2 regions of the Pseudoalteromonas sp. 68 DY56-GL68 genome follow, and region 1 is predicted to be linked to the other one. Evidence: predicted binding sites of a transcription regulator. Region 1 holds the regulator's gene; the other holds the start of a gene.
What was found. Region 1 encodes FliA, which starts transcription of late flagellar genes. Its sites were predicted from a motif close to CTAAAGNTNNNNNNNNNNNNGCCGATA; they were not measured.
Positions count from the first base shown of each region.

Region 2: the regulator FliA is predicted to act here: its motif matches at 8,609-8,635, upstream of NYF15_RS14290 (VC2046/SO_2500 family protein).

Region 1 is NZ_JAOCZL010000020.1:195,752-207,492, reverse strand. It holds gene NYF15_RS12760 (flagellar motor protein) at 1-319, opposite strand, end outside; gene NYF15_RS12755 (chemotaxis response regulator protein-glutamate methylesterase) at 312-1,436, opposite strand; gene NYF15_RS12750 (chemotaxis protein CheW) at 1,512-3,794, opposite strand; gene NYF15_RS12745 (protein phosphatase CheZ) at 3,810-4,577, opposite strand; gene cheY (chemotaxis response regulator CheY) at 4,595-4,978, opposite strand; gene NYF15_RS12735 (RNA polymerase sigma factor FliA) at 5,019-5,729, opposite strand; gene NYF15_RS12730 (MinD/ParA family protein) at 5,756-6,616, opposite strand; gene flhF (flagellar biosynthesis protein FlhF) at 6,609-8,084, opposite strand; gene flhA (flagellar biosynthesis protein FlhA) at 8,105-10,216, opposite strand; gene flhB (flagellar biosynthesis protein FlhB) at 10,288-11,418, opposite strand; gene fliR (flagellar biosynthetic protein FliR) at 11,428-11,741, opposite strand, start outside.
Region 2 is NZ_JAOCZL010000020.1:522,958-534,698, forward strand. It holds gene NYF15_RS14245 (HD domain-containing protein) at 1-594, shown strand, start outside; gene NYF15_RS14250 (VOC family protein) at 597-989, shown strand; gene NYF15_RS14255 (two-component system response regulator) at 1,007-1,996, opposite strand; gene NYF15_RS14260 (PAS domain S-box protein) at 1,993-5,322, opposite strand; gene NYF15_RS14265 (GGDEF domain-containing protein) at 5,460-6,530, shown strand; gene NYF15_RS14270 (ion channel) at 6,527-7,507, opposite strand; gene NYF15_RS14275 (M48 family metallopeptidase) at 7,611-8,297, shown strand; tRNA gene NYF15_RS14280 (tRNA-Tyr) at 8,340-8,424, opposite strand; tRNA gene NYF15_RS14285 (tRNA-Tyr) at 8,473-8,557, opposite strand; gene NYF15_RS14290 (VC2046/SO_2500 family protein) at 8,670-9,185, shown strand; gene NYF15_RS14295 (DUF6172 family protein) at 9,347-9,646, shown strand; gene NYF15_RS14300 (alpha/beta hydrolase) at 9,713-10,354, shown strand; gene NYF15_RS14305 (alpha/beta hydrolase) at 10,357-11,172, shown strand; gene NYF15_RS14310 (YchJ family protein) at 11,184-11,663, opposite strand; gene NYF15_RS14315 (SulA-like leucine-rich domain-containing protein) at 11,704-11,741, opposite strand, start outside.

The DNA.
Region 1 (11,741 bases):
AAGGATCGTGATGTGCTAAGGACTCGTCTTCAAGCGAAAGATACCCCTCTTGGCGCGCTTTTTGAGACCAACGCTTCACCTGCTCAATGGCTGCATCTATATCGTGATAAGGGGGGAAAAATACCCAATGGCTAATTTTTACTGTTTTAGAAAATACACTGCTTGGTGTTTGTAACATTACAGCGCCTAAGGTACCACCTAGCACGATAATCAGTGCGGGGCCATTAAATAGAGCGCTTACCACCCCACCTTCAAGCGCATAACCAAAAGCAATGGCGCTAACAGCAACAATTAAACCAAGAAACGACAGTTTATCCACAACCGGTCTCTCGTGTTAAACGTGCAGCAACGTCGTTAAGCGCTAAGCTCTCACTAGCAAGGCCTGCATTGGCAACGGCTTGCGGCATACCATAAACAACACTGGTTTTTTCATCTTGCGCCCATATCGTCGCACCAGCTTGTTTTAACATACGGGCACCATCTCGACCATCAGCCCCCATACCAGTAAGTACAACTGCCAATACATCACCACCAAATGCTTTAGCAGCACTTGCAAATGTTACATCCACACTCGGTTTGTATGTAATGCGAGGACTATCATCCTCGAAAACACGTAATGTTCGAGAGCTTCCACGCCCTTCTACCAGCATTTGCTGACCACCCGGTGCTAAATAAGCGGTGCCTGGTACTAATCGGTCGCCTTGTTGCGCTTCTTTCACTTTAATTTTACACAAACCATTTAGTCGCGCAGCAAAAGCAGGTGTAAATGCAGCAGGCATATGCTGAATCAGCAAAATAGGGTGCGGAAAATTAGCTGGCAATTGAGTTAATATGGTTTGTAAAGCAACAGGGCCCCCTGTTGATGTACCAATTGCGACAACTTGATACTGCTTGCCTGAAGCTCGCACATTGCTCGTCGATGAAGCCGGAGCTGGTGCTGGGCGGCTGAAACTACGATCAGGCTGAACAATACCACCGCTTCTTGTGCTTGTAGATGCAGGACTAGGTGGCGGAGCAGGACGTGTAAAACGTGAAATGCGACGGCGACCAATTTCTTTTACTTTATTTTGTAAAAGTGCGATTGCATCTTCATTATTTCGAGCGATATCTTCAAACTTTTTCGGTAAAAAGTCCAAAGCCCCCGCATCAAGCGCGTCAAGTGTTGCTGTTGCACCATCACGAGTTAATGAAGAAAACATTAAAATAGGCGTTGGTGTTGCAGCCATAATCTCTTTGACGGCACTAATACCATCAAGAACAGGCATTTCAACGTCCATAGTAATAACATCAGGCCTAAGCTCTTTTGCCTTATCAACAGCTTCTCTGCCATTCACGGCAAAGCCTACAACTTGGATATTACTATCTTGCTCTAAAATTTCGCTAACACGGCGGCGAAAAAAGCTCGAATCATCGACTACTAATACTTTGACTGCCATTGGCACTCTCTTGTTATGTGTTCAGTGTAAGTGCGCACTATTAATGCGCACTTAGAATAGTGAGTTTAAATAATGCTAGCCAACGTAATGTTTAAGCATGCTTGGCACATCTAAAATAAGTGCAATCCCACCATCAGAGGTAATCGTCGCACCCGCCATGCCTGGTGTACCTTGTAATAAAGCATCTAGCGGTTTGATAACGACTTCTTCTTGACCTATCAATGAGTCAACAACAAAGCCCACCTGTTTTGTACCTATTTGAACAATAACAACATGTCCTTCGGCTTTGCGTTCTTGGCTATTTGCACCTTTCACTAACCAATGCTCTAGATAAAAGAGCGGAATAGCTTTTTGACGAACAATAATCGTCAGCTGCCCATCGACAACATTCGTCTTGGTTAAGTCGAGGTGGAAAATTTCACTAACACCTGCAAGTGGCAACGCAAATGTTTGCTCTCCAACAATAACCATCAATGTTGGAAGAATGGCCAATGTAAGCGGCACTTTAATTTCAAGTACAGTACCGACCCCAAGTTCTGACTGAATATTCACTGAGCCATTTAATTGGGTAATCTTGGTTTTCACCACATCCATACCCACACCACGGCCCGAAATGTCAGAAATCTCTTCTTTCGTTGAGAAGCCAGGAGCAAAAATTAAATTATACGCTTCTGTATCAGATAGTCTGCTAGCTTGGTCATGATCGATAACACCTTTACTGATTGCTATCTTTTTCAGTTTCTCAGCGTCCATACCGGCACCATCATCACGGATGGTAAGTAGAATATGGTCGCCTTCTTGTGATGCTGATAGCGTAACAGTACCTGTACGAGGCTTGCCTGCGGCCTCACGTACATCAGGCATTTCAATACCATGGTCAACTGAGTTACGGACCAAATGCACAAGTGGATCAGCAAGGGCTTCAACTAAGTTTTTATCTAAATCAGTCTCCTCACCAACCAACTGCAAATTAATATCTTTTTTCAAACTACGTGCTAAATCACGAACAACGCGAGGGAAACGGCCAAATACTTTTTTAATCGGCTGCATTCGTGTTTTCATCACAGCACCTTGCAAGTCAGCTGTGACAACGTCTAAATTCGAGATAGCCTTACCCATAGACTCACTATTGGTATTATTAGCAAGACTGACTAAGCGGTTACGAACAAGTACCAGTTCGCCAACCATGTTCATAATCTCGTCAAGACGTTTAGTATCAACACGTACCGTCGTTTCCGCCTGTGGTGCAGGTGCTTTTTTCGCAGCGGCACTTGGCTTAGGCTCTGCTTTAGCTGCAACAGGAGCAGGCTGAGCCGCTTTTGCAGGAGGAGGGGTTGATGGTTTTGCTTGAGGCACTGGTTTACTAGGCTCAGCTTTCGCAGCTTCAGGCGCTTTTGGCTCTGTAGGCTGTGCTGGTGATGAAGGCTCTAATGATTTAGGCGCCGTTCCTTTACCATGTAACTCATCAAGCAGGGCTTCAAATTCATCGTCACTGATTTCATCGTCACCCTCACTGCCAGCAGGCTGTGATGCTGTGCTAACAGGCTTTTCAGCCGACACTTGTTCTGGTGTGCTCGTTGATTTTACTTCACCAAAGCTACCAACTCCGTGAAGTTCATCTAACAAACTATCAAATTCATCATCAGTGATATCATCACTGTCATTACTTACTTTTTCTGCTTCAACAGCTGCAGGGCTTTGCCCTTTACCATGTAGCTCATCAAGTAAGCTTTCAAATTCATCTTCGGTTATTTCATCAATATTTTGTGCATCAGGCTGAGTATCAGCCAAACCACCGTCAAACAACATATCAAATGCAAACGGGTCGTCTTCATCGGTGTTATCCGTTGCCACATCAGCAGTTACTTCTGAGCTGTCGATGAGAGGTTCTTCAACAAGTGGCTCTTCAGGCGCGGTGCTAACAGCCTCTGTTATTGATGTGTCTTCACCAGCAAGTTCTTCAGCGCTTGGTGGGTGACTTAATTTATGAAGGGCTTCAAGGAGGACAGGATCCGCAGGCTCTGGCTGCTCACGATTCTGAATGGTCGTAAACATTTCATTTATTGTATCGAGAGCCTGTAAAATAACATCCATTAATTCAGATGTAACAGTGCGCCCGCCCTGACGTAATAAATCAAAGACATTCTCGGCGCCATGACAAGCATCAACAAGTTCTGTCATGCTTAAGAAGCCAGCCCCACCTTTTACGGTATGGAAGCCTCTAAAAATAGCATTTAATAAATCTTTATCTTCTGGGTTATTTTCCAGTTCGACTAATTGCTCTGACAAAAGCTCTAAGATTTCCCCAGCTTCAACTAGGAAATCCTGTAAAATATCTTCATCGACTTCAAAGCTCATGCAGCTACTCTCCTCTTAGAAGCCCAGACTTGATAATAGATCATCAACTTCATCTTGTCCTGAGACAACATCATCGCGAGACTCTTTATCAATAATTGGCCCTTCAGGACCTGCTAGCGTATCGCTTTGTGCAGGTGCTTGTTCTATGGCCTGTTTTTCTTGTTTTTGATGACCATCTTCTTGACTGCCAAACACAGTTAAAAGATTGATTAAACTGTCTTCTACTTCGCGCACTAACTCGATGACTCGGCGTATAACTTGCCCTGTTAAGTCTTGATAATCTTGTGCCATTAACACATTTGTCATCAAGCCTTGTAGCTCATCTGTTTTAGTTTGCGAGCTGTTCATAAACTTATCTAAGCTATGACATAATGATTTGAATTCACCGAGCTCAATTTCTCGATTCATCAAACGATCCCATGTAGGTTTTATCGTCGCTATATCGTCTGCAAGTTGCTGAGCAATTGGCAAACTTGCTTCCACTGCATCCATGGTCTTATTAGCGGCGCTTTCTGTCATTTCCATGACATAATTTAAGCGCTGTTTAGCGTCAGGAATTGCTTCCGTTGTTAAGCCTGTTAAACGCGTATCGAGATCAAAGTTTTTTAGCGCTTCATGGAGTTGTCGCGTTAATTTTCCGACCTCTGCAAACAACTCTGATTGTTCTTTTGATGCTGTATCAAGTATTAGCTTATCTGCTTTTTCTTGTTCACCATTTTCAAGATACTCAACAAGTTGACGAGCTTGCTCTAAACTTATTTGAGGCGCAGCAAGTGCTGACATAAGCCTCTCCCCTTAGATTAACCTAAACGTTCAAACACTTTTTCCAATTTGGTCTTCAGTGTCGCAGCAGTGAATGGTTTAACGATGTAACCATTAACACCCGCTTGAGCAGCAGCAACAATTTGTTCTTTTTTCGCTTCAGCTGTCACCATCAGCACTGGAATATGCTTTAGGCTATCGTCGGCACGAATTGCTCTCAACAAATCAATACCTTGCATGCCAGGCATGTTCCAATCGGTGACAACAAAATCAAATTCTTGATTTTGTAGCATTGGTAATGCTGTTGAACCATCATCAGCTTCCTGCACATTGGTGAAACCTAAATCCCTTAACAGGTTTTTAATGATACGTCTCATTGTAGAAAAATCATCAACAACAAGAATTTTCATGTTTTTATCCAAAACATCCTCCGGTGAGGTTTGAACCTATATTTACTTACTACTAATTAATCCAGTCATTGATTTTTGCTTTGAGCTTAATCATCGCCTGACCATGTATTTGACTCACACGCGATTCACTTACATCGAGTATGTGCCCTATTTCTTTTAAATTCATTTCATCGTTGTAATACAAAGACAAAACAAGCGCATCTCTTTCTGGTAACGATTGAATAGCCGTTAATAGAGATTGGTTAAACCGTTCATTTTTAACGTTATTAAACGGTTTGTCTAGTGCTAAATCTTGGCCCATTGGTGTGATGACATCTTCATCAACACCTAAATCCTCAATACCCAGTACTCTACTGGAGTTTACATCATGTAAGATATGATGGTACTCATCAAGCGTAATATCAAGTTTTTCAGCAACTTCTGTATCTTTTGGCTCTCGATTTAAAGTACTTTCTAATGAGGCAATGGTTTCAGCAACGAGGCGGGCATTTCGGTGAACAGAGCGAGGCGCCCAATCGCCCCGACGAATTTCGTCAAGCATCGCACCACGAATGCGAATACCAGCGAAGGTTTCAAAGCTTGCCCCTTTGCTCGCATCAAAGTTTTTTGATGCTTCAATAAGGCCAATCATGCCTGATTGAATTAAATCGTCTAATTGAACACTGGCGGGTAAACGAGCAATTAAATGACATGCCACTTTTTTGACTAAAGAGGCATGCTTTTCGACAATCGCATTCAAATTGTTTGCTGATTGATATCCCATCGCTTTATTCACCGATGTTGTCATAGTTAGCCGTTTACTAGTTTTTCAATAAAAAATTCTAAATGACCTGATGGTTGATTTGGTATTGGCCACTTAACTGCTTTTGTTGCTAATGTTTTAAATGCGACTGCTGCTGGCGAACTAGGAAACAACTCAACAATCACTTTTTGGCGTCGAGTCGATTTACGCATATTTTCGTCATACGGTATTGTTGCAACTAATTCCATAGATACATCCAAGAAACGATCGGTTACTTTTGATAGTTTAGCAAACAATTCTTGGCCTTCACGCATACTGCGGACCATATTGGCAACAATTTTAAATTTATACACACCGTGTTCACGACTCAGTACTTTAATGAGTGCGTAGGCGTCGGTAATCGAGGTAGGTTCATCACACACAACCACAACAACATCTTGTGCTGCACGTGAAAAGCTTAATACCATGTCAGAAATACCCGCGGCGGTATCGACAATTAATATATCAAACTCAGTGTTTAATTCGCTAAACGCGCGGATAAGGCCAGCATGTTCAGAAGGACTAAGTTCCACCATACTTTGCGAACCAGAGGTTGCAGGAACTATTTTAATTCCCGCAGGGCCTTCAACAAGGATTTCATCCAGCTCACATTCGCCAGATAAAACATGAGATAAGTTACGTTCAACACGAAGGCCAAGCATGACGTCACAGTTTGCCAATCCCAAATCGGCGTCGAGAACTAATACTCGATTTCCTTGCTGACCGAGTGCAATAGCGGTATTTAATGAAACATTGGTTTTACCCACACCACCTTTGCCGCCAGTCACAGCGATTACTTTAACGCCACTATTATTATTTTGATTCATTTTGCGCAGGCCGCTTGCTTGATCTAATACTGTGTTAATCATACATCCCTACTGTGCTCGACGCTACTGCTTGACGTCGTGAATGTTGTGCTTTTGCTCGTTTTAAATACAATTGTTCAGCCTTTTTCACTAGTTTTTCGGCATTTGCAACACGAATATCCTCAGGAACTCGCTGACCATTAGTAAGATACCCTATCGGAAGGCGATTTTGAATCGCTATGCTAATAATCTCACCTAAACTTAGTGATTCATCTAACTTAGTGAATATACAACCACTTAGTTGCACCTTTTTAAAGTGTCTTACGGTTTCTTGCAACACATTTATTTGTGCTGTAGCACTTAATACTAAGTAACTACGAATATCAACACGCTGATTACGCATTAGTGTATTAAGCTGCTCAGTCAAACGTAAATCACGTTGGCTCATTCCTGCTGTGTCTATTAATACTAGTCGCTTATTACGTAAATGGTATAGCACTTCAGCTAATTCATTTGCATCTTTTACTTGTTTAACACCACAGCCAATAATACGGCCATAAGTAGCAAGTTGTTCGTAGGCACCAATACGGTATGTATCCGTCGTAATTAATGCAACTTTGTCAGCACCGTATTTTTGCGCACCTAACGCAGCAAGCTTAGCAACAGTGGTTGTTTTACCAACACCTGTAGGCCCAACAAGTGCAAACACGCCGCCTTGACGTAAGATTTCGTTATTGGTCGTATGCATTTGGTTTTCAACCATTTGCAGGAGTGCTTGCCAAGCTTGTTGACGTGAAACATCGTCAGGAATAAAACACGCCATTTGCTCAGCAACATCACGCTCAATTCCCATCCCCGCTAAACGGTCAATCATACACGCACGAGTTGGATCACGACGGGCCATATCTTGCTGCATTAATCCCGATACTTGATGTTCAAGTAATTGACGAATCGCATTCATTTCTTCACGCATTGTCGCCATTTCTGATTGATTAGCAGGCGCAGAATTTTTCTGCTCAACAGGCGAATCTAAATCATCAAAGCCTGCATCTAAGTCATCAAAACCTAAGCTATGAGCTTGCGTTTGCACACGAGGTGCAGCTTGTTCTTGGTAACGTGGCTTTTGAGCAAACTCAGGTTGCTGCTGAAAGCTTGACTCTTTAGGCTGATAGTGCTCGCCTGTATCGATACCAGATTGGCTAAACATAGATGCAAGCTCAGGCGAACGAGGGCGTGGGGCTTGACGCTCAAGTAACGCTTGTAGGCTATCAGCAACTTTTGCTTGCGGCTCAGGTTTAGCACGCATTGGTTCAGGCTTTACAAAGTTAGGCTGTGGCGCAGGTTTTGATTGCACTGCTGCGGGCGCGGCTTCGGCTTTTGGGGCTGCTTTGTCGTAATCTACAGCTGCAACGATTTCAACACCGTTAGCGAGCTTTTTATTTGACATAATAACCGCATCAACACCTAACTCATCTTTCACTTCTTTAAGTGCAGTGCGCATATCTTTAGCAAAAAAACGTTTAATTTTCATGGTTCAACCCCTTTACTATCCTATTGTTGGCCTACTGAGCTGACAATCTTAATCTGTCTTTCGTCTGGTACCTCTTGATAAGACATGACCCTTAAACCTGGAATCGTGTACTTAACAAAACGAGATAACACAGTGCGTAACATTCCTGACGTTAACAGTATTGAAGGTTCACCGGCCATTTCTTGGTTTTGATGCGCTTCATTCAATGATTGTTGAAGTCGCTCTGCAAGGCTTGGTTCTATTCCGGCACCTTCGTCACCTGCATTTTGAAGTGACTGATGCAACATCTGTTCCAACTCAGGCGCCAAGGTTATGACAGGGATCTCAGAAGACATACCAACAGCATCTTGAACGATAAGTCTACGTAGTGAAATTCGCACTGCAGCCGTTAGCACATCAGGGTCTTGGCTACGTGGGCCATATTCAACAAGGGTTTGAACAATCGAACGCATATCGCGAATTGCCACCCCTTCATTAAGTAAATTTTGTAGTACTTTTACAACGGTAGTGAGTGGTAGAACGTCAGGCACCAATCCTTCAACAAGACGTGGATGGCTCTTCGCTAACATATCTAATAAGTTTTGTACTTCTTCATGTCCAAGTAGCAAGGCTGCGCTATTCGTGAGCAACTGACTAATGTGTGTAGCAACCACAGTCGCAGAATCAACAACCGTATAACCAAGAGATTGGGCTTCGTCTTTTTGATCTGGCTTGATCCATACTGCATCAAGGCCAAATGCAGGATCTTTTGTCTCAACACCTTTAATTGGGCCAAATACTTGACCTGGGTTAATTGCCAGCTCATCACCGTGCTTTAATTCACCTTCACCACTTGATACACCCATCATCGTAATGCGATATGCATTTGGATCGAGCTCTAAGTTATCGCGAATGTGCACAGGAGGTACTAAGAAACCAAGTTCTTGAGATAGTTTTTTACGCACGCCTTTAATGCGATTAAGTAGTTCTCCGCCTTGTGATTGGTCAACAAGTGGAATTAAACGATAACCAACCTCTAGACCAATAACATCTACTTGCTGAACATCATCCCAGCCCAGCTCTTTTTGCTCTTGTTTATTAGCAACACCGGTGCCTGGTGCTCCGCCATTTGCTTCGATTTCTGCTTGCTCTGCTTCAGCTTTTGCTTTTTGTTTTTGCGTGAAATATGCAAGATAGCCAAGCAATGCACCTAAACTTAAAAATGCGATATGCGGCATACCTGGCACTAAGCCCATAGTGATTAGAATACCCGATGCAATATATAAAGATTTTTCGTTACCTAACTGAGTTTTAAACTGCTCCCCCATGTTGTGCGACTCATTTTGACGCGTCACAACAATCGCCGTACCAATTGAAAGTAACAGTGATGGTAATTGCGCTACTAGGCCATCACCAATCGTTAGCAGGGTATAAACCTCCATCGCTCGACTAAAGCTTAAGTCGTGCTGAATCATACCAACAAATAAACCACCAACAATATTGATTACAAGTATCACGATACCGGCGATGGCATCGCCTTTAACGAACTTACTTGCACCGTCCATTGAACCGTAAAAATCAGCTTCACGAGTTACTTCATCACGGCGCTCACGCGCTTGCTCTGCACTGATAAAACCGGCATTTAAATCGGCGTCAATCGCCATTTGTTTACCTGGCATTGCATCTAGGGTGAAACGTGCTGACACTTCAGAAATACGGCCAGCACCTTTGGTGATAACAACAAAGTTAATGATAATGAGGATAAGGAAGACCACTAAACCTACGGCATAGTTACCACCTATAACCACCGAGCCGAATGCCTCGATAACCTTACCTGCTGCGTCACCACCGTTGTGGCCTTCAAGTAACACAACACGAGTACTGGCAACATTGAGTGCAAGGCGCATAATCGTGGCGATTAATAATACGGCTGGAAACATGCCAAACTCAAGTGGCTTCATGGTATAAACCGTGACCAGAAGTACCACAAGTGCGAGTGCGATATTAAACGAAAAAAGAATATCTAAAAGAAAAGGTGGCAGTGGTAAAATCACCATACCTAGCGCAGCTAGCACTAGTAAGGGTGTACCCACACCTTTAGCATACTCTTTTTTATCTTTATTAAGTTGTTGTAATACCGCTTTAAATTCCATAATTCAACAATTTCAAAAAATTGACACTACACGGAATTTGCAATAACTATTCCAAGTTACAAAGCGACTCGCTAATATTTATAATCATCAGGTATTGGCAGTTTTTTATTCAGTGGGATTGGGCGTTTACCACGACCTTTTTTGAAGCGTTTTAGCTGAAATACATAAGCAAGTACTTGTGCAACCGCGGTGAACAGTTGATCGGGTATCTGCTGTCCAACTTCTGTCGTATGATAAAGCGCACGCGTAAGTACTGGCGACTCAACGATAGGAACATCATTACCTTTGCCCACTTTACGAATTTGCATAGCAAGCTCATCAAGGCCTTTAGCAAGTACGATAGGCGCCCCTGCTTTTGCTGTGTCATATTTAATGGCAACAGAATAGTGAGTCGGGTTGGTGACAATAACATCTGCATCTGGCACATCTTGCATCATTCGTCGTTGCGACATTTCTCGTTGCGTACGACGAATACGTGCTTTTATTTGAGGGTCACCTTCTGAGTTTTTATACTCATCTTTGACTTCTTGAAGTGTCATTTTCAGCTCTTTATGATGCTTATGACTTTGGTAAGGCGCATCAATAGCTGCAATAACAATTAAAGTACATGTCAGCCCTAAAAACATCCACGATAAAATCTCAAGGGAGTGGATAATATTACCAGGCGCACTTTCTATACTCAGATGCAGTATCTCATCGAAAAAGGTATTAATTAAAAACACTGCAAAACCAGCCACAACCGCAAATTTTAGCAGCGACTTCACCAATTCAACCCCCGCTTGTGGGCCTAGCATACGTTTTATGCCTTTAGCTGGAGACATTTTATTGGCTTTGGGCGCAGCGGCTTTCCAACTAAAATTAAAGCCCCCCAATAAGGTATTACCAATAAAAGCAGCAATAACGATGATAAAAACAAACATCGCCATAGGAAAGAGCAAGGCATCACCCACAACACCCCAAACCGAGAACATTTTTGTGGTGTCATAGGTTTCATTACGATTTAAGCTAAGCAATCGCCCCATCACGTTATACAAGCCTTTGCCAATTTCTGGCCCGTACAAAAGCAGCGAAATAGCAGAAAACATGAGAACAAACATTGTACCAAGCTCTTTCGAACGAGCTACTTGACCTTTTTTCTTCGCGTCTTCTATTTTTTTACTTGTGGGTTCTTCGGTTTTTTCTTGACCTGAATCTTCAGCCATAGCACGCTCCTAAGGGGTACAACCAACAAGGCTACACATCAACTCAACCATTTTCAGCCACTGGAACTCGAACTGAGTCATAAAGTTGCCCAGCGTCGCCCAAATGATCACAAGACCAGCCACTAAGGTGAACGGGAAACCAATCGAGAAAATATTAAGCTGTGGTGCTGCACGTGTCATCACCCCGAACGACATGTTAATGACTAGCATGGCTGTCAATGGCGCTAAGGCTAAAACGAGGGCTGTGGTGAACATCCAGCCACCCCAAGTGACGATATCCCAGTAATGGTCCACTGACCACCAGCTACCATCAATTGGTAAAA
Region 2 (11,741 bases), 330 kb from region 1:
CTATCTTTACTCCATGCCGATGTGGCACACGATATTAGCCATATTGAGCGAGTGGTGCGAGTTGCAAAACAGTTATGCATTGCTGAAAAGGCCTGTATGGAGGTCGTTCTACCGGCTGCATGGTTACATGATTGTGTAGCGGTGGCAAAAAATCACCCTGATCGCTCAAAAGCATCGACCATGGCGGCGGATAAAGCGTTAAGCTTTCTCAGCTCGATAAATTACCCAAAGCAATATTTCAATGCGATTCACCATGCTATAGCGGCACATAGTTTTAGCGCAAATATTGCTGTTCAAAGTGTTGAGGCACAAATAGTACAAGATGCAGATCGAATGGATGCACTCGGTGCTATTGGCGTTAGCCGCTGTATGAAAGTGGGCGGCTCTATTGGCCGCTATCTTTACCATAAAGATGATCCATTTTGTTTAAATCGCGAGCCAGACGATGGCAAATATACCCTAGATCACTTTTTTATAAAGCTATTACACATCAGTGAGAGCATGAATACCCCCTCCGCGAAAGATGAAGCGAATAGACGAACAGAGTATATGCAGGCTTTTTTAGAGCAGCTTAAATCAGAGATTGGAGAATGACAATGGCAGTTCCTTTACTAAACGGGGTGGATCATTGCCACTTAAATGTTGATGATTTGGCGCAAGCTGTGACATGGTATCGAGATGTGTTAGGTTTTTCTGTGGTACCAGAGCTTGCGTTTTGGGATGAGGGTAAAGGCCCATTAACGCTTGAAGATCAAGCAAAAACGATTCGTCTAGCGTTATTTGAAGCATCAGGAAACAGTAAAGGCATTGCTTTTAGTGTAAACGCAGCGCAATTTCTAGCATGGCTTTCGCATCTATCAAAGTTCGATATTAAAACGGTGATCGCTGATCATGACGTGACTTACTCTATGTACTTTAAAGATTGTGCTGGCAACAGCCATGAAATCACCTCTCATGATTACGAGGGGATTAAAAAAGGTCTTGAATAAGACCTTTAAACCGTCTTTTAGCGAGAATAAGTATTTTTAATTTCGATGATAGAATCAATTTGACCAATAAATAAATCGATGAGTTGTGGGTCAAAGTGTTTGCCTGATTCCGTTTTTAGTAGCTCTACCGCTTTTTCAACTGGCCAAGCGTCTTTATAAGGGCGCACAGAGGTGAGTGCATCAAATACATCAGCAATACTCACTATTCGGCCTTCAATACTGATCTCTTCTCCTTTTAAACCATACGGATAACCTGTTCCATCCCATTTTTCGTGGTGCTCAAGAGCAAGCTTGTGCGCGAGTTGTAACAGGGGAGAGGTTGAGTTTTCAAGTATTTTTGCACCAATGATCGCATGTTGTTTCATATGCTCAAACTCTGTGGCATCTAAACGACCTGGCTTTAACAGTACCGAATCAGGGATGCCAATTTTTCCAACATCATGCATGGGAGCTGCTTGCCTTAACTGCTCTGCTTGGTATTCACTCATGCCATATGCTAATGCGAGGACTTTACTATAACGACTCATACGAGCAATGTGCTCACCCGTGTCGGTATCTTTATATTCAGCAGCACGACCCAGACGATTAATAAGATCAATATGCGCTAATTGAAGTTGTTCTGCTTGGATAAGTGATAAGTGTGTTTTAACTCGTGCACGCACAATTGCAGGGCTAATTGGCTTGGTGATGTAATCAACTGCGCCTAACGCAAATCCTTCAGATTCGTCTTGCTCGTGTGCAAGTGCAGTCACAAAAATAACAGGAATATGTGCAGTGTGTTGATTAGACTTTAAAACCTTACATACTTCAAAACCATTCATATCAGGCATCATGATATCGAGTAAAATAAGTTTGGGTGGTTCATTTTCAATGAGTTGTAAGGCTAATTCACCCGATTTAGCAAATGACAACCTGTAATCATTGCCAAGAACTTCACGCATCACTTTTAAATTTGCAGGTTCATCGTCCACGACGAGAATTCTTTCACGTTCAGAAATGTGGCTCATGATAACTCCTTATGTTCAGTGATACTCTGTTTTAAACTTGCTAATTCAGTGTTGGCTGCATCAAAGTCGAAATTATCGAAGTGTTTGCAAATGTCAGCAACGGTTTCTTTATACCTAGGCGGTGCTAAAGCGTACACTTGACTGAGTAGCTCATCATCTATTTCAGCATGCTCTGCTTGCGTTTGTAATGTATCAATTAAAGGTAAAAAATCATCGATAGCTAGTTCATCATCTAATTGATTATCAGTGTTATCATCCTTCGTTTGTTCAACCATTGCCAAAAGGGTATGCCATTCTGTTTCGCACGCTGCTAGTTGTGATTGAGCTTGGCTATGATCTATTGCTTTTTCTACTTGAGACAGTAAATATACTAGATTCGTTAATGTTAAGTTTCCTGCAACACCTTTTAAAGTGTGCAAAATCATTTGCCGCTCTTTTTTATCCAGTGTGGCTTCTTTTAAACGTAGAACACTGCTTTTATGATTAGCAAGGAATGCACTTATTTCAGTATTGAGTTTTTCCTTGCTGCCCCACATTTGAATGCCTTTCGCGTAATTAATATGCTGTTTTTCTAGTTGTGTACTTTGATTTGAAATTGCATTGATCTCAAGACCAAGCACCTTGGCTATTTCGTGATTTACTTGTTGAATATCGACAGGTTTATTTGCAAAACCGTTCATGCCTGCCTGTTTAGCCGTTAGCTTATCTTGCTGTAAAACACTGGCTGTGAGGGCGATTATCGGTGTCTTTTTATGCTGTTTTTGTTGTTCAATGTCGCGAATTCTTTTAGTGGCAGTGATGCCGTCACATTCAGGCATATGAATATCCATTAAAATGACATCAAAACTCTGCTGGGTAAATAGCTCAATAGCTGCTAAGCCATCACTGGCAGTGGTGACGGTATGTCCTGACTGAGAGAGCAAAATATTAAGTAACTCAACATTTTGTTCTATATCATCAACAACCAGTATACGTAGTGGCGGTAGCGTAAGTTGGTTGTTACTCAGTTTATCTACTTTATCAACTTCACCTTCGCTCAGTGCTAGCGTAAAGAAGAAACAACTACCTTTTCCTTCAGTGCTAACAGCACTAATCGTTCCGCCCATAAGCTCGACGAGCTGCTTACTGATTGTTGTGCCAAGGCCTGTCCCACCAAAACGACGGGTCATAGTGCCATCTGCTTGTTCAAATGGCTGAAATATTGCTTTTAGTCGGTTTTTTGCGATGCCGATACCGGTATCTTGAACCTCAAAAAATAGGTGATCATTTTGAGTTTTACTAACACTAATAGTAACAGAACCTGATTCTGTAAATTTGATAGCATTGCCTATAAGGTTGTTTAATACTTGGCGTAAACGAGCCTCATCACCTATGTATACTGGTGCAATATTGTCCGCAATTCTTAAATCAAGTAGCAGGTTTTTCCTTTTTGCCTCAAGCCAAAAGGTTGAAACAATATTGTCGAGTAGGGCTTGCAGATTGAAATGTTCGTAGTGTATGTCAAGTTTGCCTTTTTCTAGCTTGGCTGAATCGAGTACATCATTGAGTAAATGTAATAACGAACGTGCTGAGCTATTTACGGTCACAATATGTTTTTGCTGCTCTTTATTAAGTGGGCTGTCCATTAATATATCGCTAAAACCGATAATTGCGTTCATCGGTGTACGGATCTCATGGCTCATATTTGCCATGAAAGATTGCTTGGCTTGTGCAGCGGCTTCTGCTTCATGTTTCGCTTGCATAAGGGATTCTTCATACTCATGGCGATCTGTAATGTCTACAAGTACACCATCAATCCATTTTTCATCAGCACCGGCGGTTTCGTTGATAGAGCCTTGATCTAGAACCCATACTGTTTTACCACTGCGGTGACGAATACGATATTCAACAGCGTATTGATTATTTTTAGCAATAGCTTCGGCCATTACTTCTGAAATATGAGCTTCGTCGTCTTTATTGATGATGTCTGAAAAAGTGATGGCTTGAGATACAAACTCTTGGTGGCTATAACCTGTTAAGTCCATAACTCTTGGACTTATAAACAACATACTCCAATGATCGTCTAATAAACAGCGAAAAACAGCGCCAGGCGTGTTATTCATTAACGTGCGATATTGCTGTTCTTTTTCCTCTAAACTCTTTTGTAGCGCGCGCTGCTGTGTTAAGTCGGTTATGAAGCCTACAAATAATGTTTCTGCATCGGGTTGCTTAGCTTCGCCAAGGCCCAAGCGAATTGGAAATTGGTGGCCATCTTTATGTTTTGCGCATACCTCTCGATTCACACCGATGACTTTTTTCAATTCATGATTTGCGCTGTTAGATAAAAAGCCATCATGTTGATTGGCAATATCGTCATTCATGAGCATGTTAACATTTTTGCCTAGTACCTCTTCTTGTTTCCAACCAAAAATACTCTCTGCTGACTTATTAAAGCTCAAGATAATGCCTTTAATATCTATTGTTACAATACCATCTATAGCGGTACTTAATATGGCATCTAAGCGAGACTCCTCTGCTGATTTTTCAGCTAACAGCATGCGATAGCGGATCATTCCGTTAATAATTCCGACGATAGCGGTGAGTAATACGGTTGCAAATGAAACACTGACGGCAATGAAAATCAGGTGTGAGTTATCTTCATTTTCAGAAAGAAAGGGTGAGGTTGCGACAAAACGTGTGGCTGCCATTCCCATATAATGCATTCCCGCAACGGCCAAGCCTAAAATGGTGGCGCAGATGACACGGTTTTGTAATTGACTGAGACGCTTAAAATGATCTCTTAAATGAAAACGGGCATACAAACCAATAAAAGAGAGTAGCACAGCTACAACGATAGAGGCAGCAAACCATAGTGGATCGTAACGAAGCAAAGGGCTTAATTCCATTGCTGCCATACCAGTGTAATGCATCGTGCCAATGCCAGCACCTAACAGTACAGAACTTATCAGTAGCTTTACGGTATGAGGAATATGGCTGACATCTTTGTTACGTAAAAAAGACATACCAGTGTAACACGCTAAAAAGGCAGGTACAAATGAGAAGAAGGTGAGCCCCGGAGAGTAGCTTATTTTAGTACACAGCGAAAAAGCCAGCATACCAATAAAATGCATACTCCAGATACCACCTGAGAGTATTAATGCGCTGGTTGCATTACTTAACTTTTTATAAGAGTCGAAGCGGGTTCTGTCTGCTAGATCAATTAGGTGGAGTGAAAAATAAGCGGCAAATATAGCTGTTGCGATTGAGAGGATGACCAAGCTGGGATCATAAACACCACTAATAATTAAGTTTGGATTTTGGTCAGTAATAAAAAATTTCGCTAGCATAATAACTCTACATCGCCGCATGTAATTACAGTCTAATACAAATCTACATGAATTTAGAGAAAAACCTACTACACAGGTACGTAGGTTTTATTTCATTAGCTATATTTAATTAACAGTTGTGTAGTTATAGGTCCTTTATGCGTAGAACTGAGCAGACATTAGTAGAGCAAATGCACATAAACGATGTTGAAATTCAGCATCGAATGAGCCTTCTTGGTCTTACCTCGCAGAGTCTTAAATCTTTGAGTAATTATAAGGCAGTGATTGAGTCATCAATTGAGAATATGGTGAATGAGTTTTACCAAAAACAAACCGAAGTCGACGAAATATCTTTACTGATTGGTGACGCGGATACACTGACTAGGCTAAGAGATGCGCAGCGGCAGTACATCATTGATTTATTTTGTGGTCAGTATGAGAACGAGTATGTAAACAACCGACTGCGTATTGGTATGGTGCATAAACGAATTGGTGTTGAGCCCAAGCTATACCTTTCGGCGGTGTGTACGCTAAAAGAAATAATTTTTAAGGTTTTGCGAACAACAATAACTGATCAAGCTGAGCTTAGCCTAACATTGCAAACAGTTGATAAATTGATTTACTTTGATACCACGCTGGTTTTCGATACTTATATTGATAGCCTTGTCGGTGAAATAGAAAATGCAAAACGCCGCACAGAGGTTTATGCCAAAGGGCTTGAAGAAAAGGTGGCACAGCGCACACAAGAGCTTGAAAAGTTAGCGAAGTTAGATCCTCTAACCAATCTATATAATCGCAGAGTAATGCAAGAGCTGTTGCAGCGAGACCTCGCCAGAGCCAGACGACATAAATTGCCTTTAACCGTTGTGTATTTTGATTTAGATAACTTTAAAGCAGTAAATGATACGCAAGGCCATTTAAAAGGGGATGAAGTATTAAAATATATAGGACAATATCTTCATGAAAATATTAGAGAAATTGATATTCCATGTCGCTATGGCGGAGATGAGTTTTGTATGATTTTACCTGACTGTGAAATACAAAATGCAATTACCATTTGCGATAAGCTAATAGCATCATTCGAAGCCCGTTACCCAGAACTTCATTTAAGTTTTGGTTTGGTTGCTGCCCCTCTTGATAGCACGGTTGATGCCGAGGAGCTAATTAATCGTGCAGACAAAAAAATGTATGAGGCAAAAAAACATCAAGGCTCGTTTATCGTTCACTAGCGCGTCATTCTTTTTACAAATACCACCACAAACAGCGCAAGAGAGAAACTACCACAAAATGCTTCAATAGCCGCTATCAGTCTTGAAAGGCCAATAGGCGTGATGTCTCCATAGCCTAAGGTGGTAAAGGTAACGACACTAAAATAAATACTATTTAAAAGTGCTGATAAATTTTGTGAAAAGGAGTTATCAAAGTTTAGTTGCAAAACAGTATTGTCATAGCTCACGCCAAATAAAAAATAACAAATAGCACAACAGATTATCAGTGATAAGCTAAAGCGAATCACATTTTCAGGTTTTTCCCCATAACCACATAACATATCAATAAAGCTGGAGGTAATTTGCTTTGTAGAACCCTTAGGGTACTGTGCATGTCTCATGCGAAGTTCTTTATAAGTAAAGTTACCCGCGAGTTCAAAAAGACCCTGATGTTCCGATGCTTTACGAAGATTTCGATAAATCTCTTCGGATTGTTCAAATAGATCATGTGCTTGACTATGTTGTTTATTTTTTCGTGCTTTAATTGCTTGTGATTCTTGTAATAACTTTTCTCCCAAATCAATATTATCGATGCGGCTATCGTTGAGTTTAACGCCAAGTAAGTTTGTGTCCTTCAAATCACAGTAATGCAGGCTCGCGTTATGCAAATTTGCTTTCATGAGTGAGGCATTGGCAATTTTATTATTGAATAAATGTGCACCAGATAGGTTTGCTCGATAGAAATTGCAGTAAGAGAGCTCATAGCCTTCTTCATCATCTTGCTTAATTAAGTTAAGCCCAGATAAGTTAGCTCTTTGTAATTGTAAGCCTTGTAATAACCCACCTTTTTTAGCGTAACGCTCCAATTTCTGCGTTAGTTCAAGCCCAGACTTATCAAATTTATTGTCGTGCCAAAAACAAAAGCCAGATCCCATATCAGTTTCTTGGCACTTTTTTCCTGTGGGAGAGGTATAACTACAACAGGGTTTATCAGGCATAAGAATGAAAACTTATTTGTTAGTCATATTTATAGATTAGCAGGTATTTTACAGGGTAAAATGTAATACCAAGATTTTATGCATTGAATTGGTTTATTTTTTGTTGGATTACACATTAAAACGCAGTAAACGTAGGAAAACAGTAGCGATTAAAGTAGCTCAGCAGCAGCTAACAGTCTACGCGCCGCATTTTGTACCACTAGGTGATATAGAGTCCTGGCTCGTGTCTAAAAAAGACTGGGTACAAGCACAAATTGCTAAGCAAGCTTCACAAGCACAAATGCAGCAGTTTCCATTGGAAACGGGCGTAATAAACTTATTTAACCAACCGTTAGCAATTAAACTTAATAAAGGCAAAAGTAGTCACTGGCAACAAAATGAACGCTCAAGTGAGCTGAGCTTATCAGTGTCATCACGTGTAAAGAATACAGAGAGTAAGTATTTGTCATTACTGGAAGACTTTTTACATCACAAGCTAGAGAGCTACCTTGAAATGCGTATTCACGACTACTGCTTGAAAATGCAGGAGGCATTGCCAGAGCAGTTAAAAGTGCAACATTATAAGCGTCGCTGGGGGAGCTGTAATCAACGTCGAGAGTTAACTTTCAACCTACACTTAGCCTGTGCGCCAACGTGGGTAATCGACTATGTAATTGTCCATGAACTTGCGCATTTAAAATATATGAATCACAGTTCTGTATTTTGGCAGCGTGTGAGTCGCTTTTACCCTGATTATAAAAAAGCAAGTCAGTGGTTAAAAGTAAACGGTAGTCAGTTACGATGGCAATGAGATAATAACAAAATAGATATAAAGAGAAGTCGTTTAGAAAAGTGGTGGAGGGAGCTGGATTCGAACCAGCGAAGGCTGAGCCGTCAGATTTACAGTCTGATCCCTTTGGCCGCTCGGGAACCCCTCCACACTAATTGTTATTGCATTTGGCCCCACTTAACTGAGCGTAGAAAAGTGGTGGAGGGAGCTGGATTCGAACCAGCGAAGGCTGAGCCGTCAGATTTACAGTCTGATCCCTTTGGCCGCTCGGGAACCCCTCCAATGCAACGGCGCTGATAATAGCAAACTGATTATTTAAGTAAAGAAAAAAACTAAAGAAAAATGGATTAATGCCGATAACTGGTTAATCTTGAAACTATTCGGCTAAAGTCTATGCAAATTGATGGTTTGTTACTCAATGAGAGTCAACTTGATAATCGTCTTAATAAAAGTGTTCATGAGCAACGCAGTGGAGAATTTGCTTTACTATTGGCAATGCTCTCTCATGATGTGCTCGACTTTAGTCAGTTTCACCTACCAAAATCAGAGTTAGCTAACACCCAAATATCTGAGCAAGCGCTACGTAATGAGTTAGGGGCGGGACCAAAGCAAGTATTAGCACCAGAGCAATTTGACATGCTAATTGGCGAGCAAAATGCATTTCGTCTTCTAAGTGGTGGACTTACAGACATTCGTTTACGTCAATGTTTAAACCCAGAGCCACTGACAATTCGTGATGATAAATGCCATGTGCCATTAAATGTCATTGATAATTGCGAACCTGCTGTTAGAAAGCGTTATTACACTAATAATAGTGTTACAGAGCGACCACAAATGGACGCAGCGGCTTTTTATGATGGCTTAAAAGACGAATCAATTCATCAGCCTTTGTACTTAGCGACAGCTTAAATAATTAATTCCATTGTCATAACTTTCTTGTACGCTACAATAGGTAATATAGGTAAATTTCAGCGTATTATTAAAAACTACAGCTAATTTTAAATGTGCTTGTTATAATGCGACCTAGTGGCTTTATGCCATGACTATTGAATCAAGTTATTAGGACCATAATGAAAAAAACATTCACGCTTAACCATGAGAAAATCAAATATCCTCGTATGGTTGATGCAGCCAAACACGAAGTAAAAAAATACTTAAAACGTGAACGCAACAAAACACTTCCTGAAGGGGCTGATTATTGGGCGTTTGACTGTAAGTTTGGCGAATCTGCAGAAGATGCTCAGGTTGTGCATGTGGCAGAGATCAACAAATGCATTAGCGATATTGAAGCCAAAGGACTTATGACGTTTTATGTTGAAATCTTAGCGCGTCCTGCACAGCGACAATTACAAGAGTTTGACGAAGAGTAAACGTCAAACGAGCGAATCTAAGAGTGGGCCTTATGGCCCATTTTTATTGCCTAGCTATGGATTAGTATGCGCCGTTTTTTATTACTACTTGTTATTTGCGGATGCCAAGTCCAAGCAAATACTATTTATGATGAGCTTCCTAGTAGCTTCAATAGCAATGAGCATTATGTTTTTTATTCTCATGGTTACATCGTCGAAGGTGAGCATACTCGTCCACGCCATCCAAAATATGGCATTTATGATTTTCCTGCAATTAAAAAAGCACTAGCAGATCCAGCCTATAACTTAATTACATACCACCGAAAAAAAGGCACAGCCCCATTTTTATTTGCTAAAAAGTTAGCTGCTGATGTCGACATCTTATTAAAGGCAGGTGTTCCTGAGTCGCATATTAGTCTGGTCGGTTTTTCTCGAGGTGGGGCATTATCGGTACTGGCAGCCAATGAACTTAAACGCACAAATATTAACTTAATAATATTAGCAGGGTGTGCCGGTTTAATTAAAAAGCATCCATCAGTTAGGGCATTCGGTAAGGTTTACTCAATCTTTGAACGGTCTGATCAGGTTGGCTCTTGCCAATTTTTAATTGATAGGAGTGAAGTTACTAAGTTCGAAGAAATAAGCATTAATACAGGACTCTCTCATGGCGCATTTTATGAGCCAAAAGATGAGTGGGTGTTACCCATTAAGAAATGGCTAAAGGATTAACGATGCCTAATATACTTTTTATTTTGATGTTCTGTATTTTCGGAACAGGCTTTACCGCTTGGGCTGAACCCTTTACTCTGCCGCGCACTGATACAGTTTTGCTAAAAGATAAACATACAGAAAATGAATACCCCATTACTATCAAACTGCCACGTAGCTATCAAAAACAAAACCAGAAACGTTATCCAGTGGTTTATCTGTTAGACGCCAATTACAGTTTGCCCATAGCCTCAGGTGCTAGCCGTTTTATGATGAATTCAGGCTCCATTGAGGAAGTAATTCTTGTTGCCGTTGGTTATCAAAAGGGCATACCTGGGCTAAATAGCCGAATTCATGATTACACACCGTTTGTTGATAAGACATGGAAACGTGCTACAGGGGGCGCAAAGCAACATTTAAATTACTTAAAACAGACTGTTATCCCTTATATTAACACGCATTATCGCACTGACACGCAAAAGACGCTTGTCGGTAATTCGTTAGGGGGCCTGTTTGTTGCTTATACCTTATTTACCGAGCCGACGCTTTTTTCAAGCTATATAATTGGCAGTCCATCAGTGTGGTTTAAAGAAAACTCAATATTAGCTATGACTGTACAACCAGCTACCAACACAACAAAAGTTTACATCGCAGTGGGTGAGCTTGAAGAGAGTGAAGGTGAAAAAATGGTTTCTGGTACTAAACAATTAGTAGATAAAATTAATAAGCAAAGTGGCGAACACGTGATGACAAATTTATTTGTTATTCCACATGCCCACCACGCAACGGCTTTCCCTACAACGGCCAGTCAAGGTTTAGATTGGCTATATAAAAAGTGAATAGCCGTGATTTAAATTGCGTGACACTTTTTATATTTTTTGCCGCTACCGCAAGGGCATTCATCATTACGGCCAATTTTAATATCTGCAACGGGCGTTATATCACCATCTAGGTAACGCCATAGGCCATCTTCTTTAATAAAACGCGACTTTTCGTGTAACTCACAATACAAGTTTTGGTAAAAGTAATTTGCTTTAAATTCTACAAAACCTTCTTGCTCGTTATATTCAGTATCTAAAACGTTTAGCTTGGTAAAACGGCAGCTATTAGCAAAATCTTTAATTTCGCGAACCGGGTTCGCGGCTTGCTGGCTTTGTACATAAGTACTAAATACATATTTTGCATCTTTTAGCGCGTATGCACTAAAACGAGAACGCATAAGTTGCTCTGGGGTATCAGCTTGGTTTGCACCGGTATGAAAAGGCTGGCAGCAAAGCTCGTAAGTCGATTCGCTGCCACAAGGACAAAGGGGGTGTGTGAGTGATGTCATAACAACTTACCTAAAACTGTAAATTGTTATTTTAACAAGCCTATTGTGGCTGGGGTACTAAATTGTTTAACTGAGCGC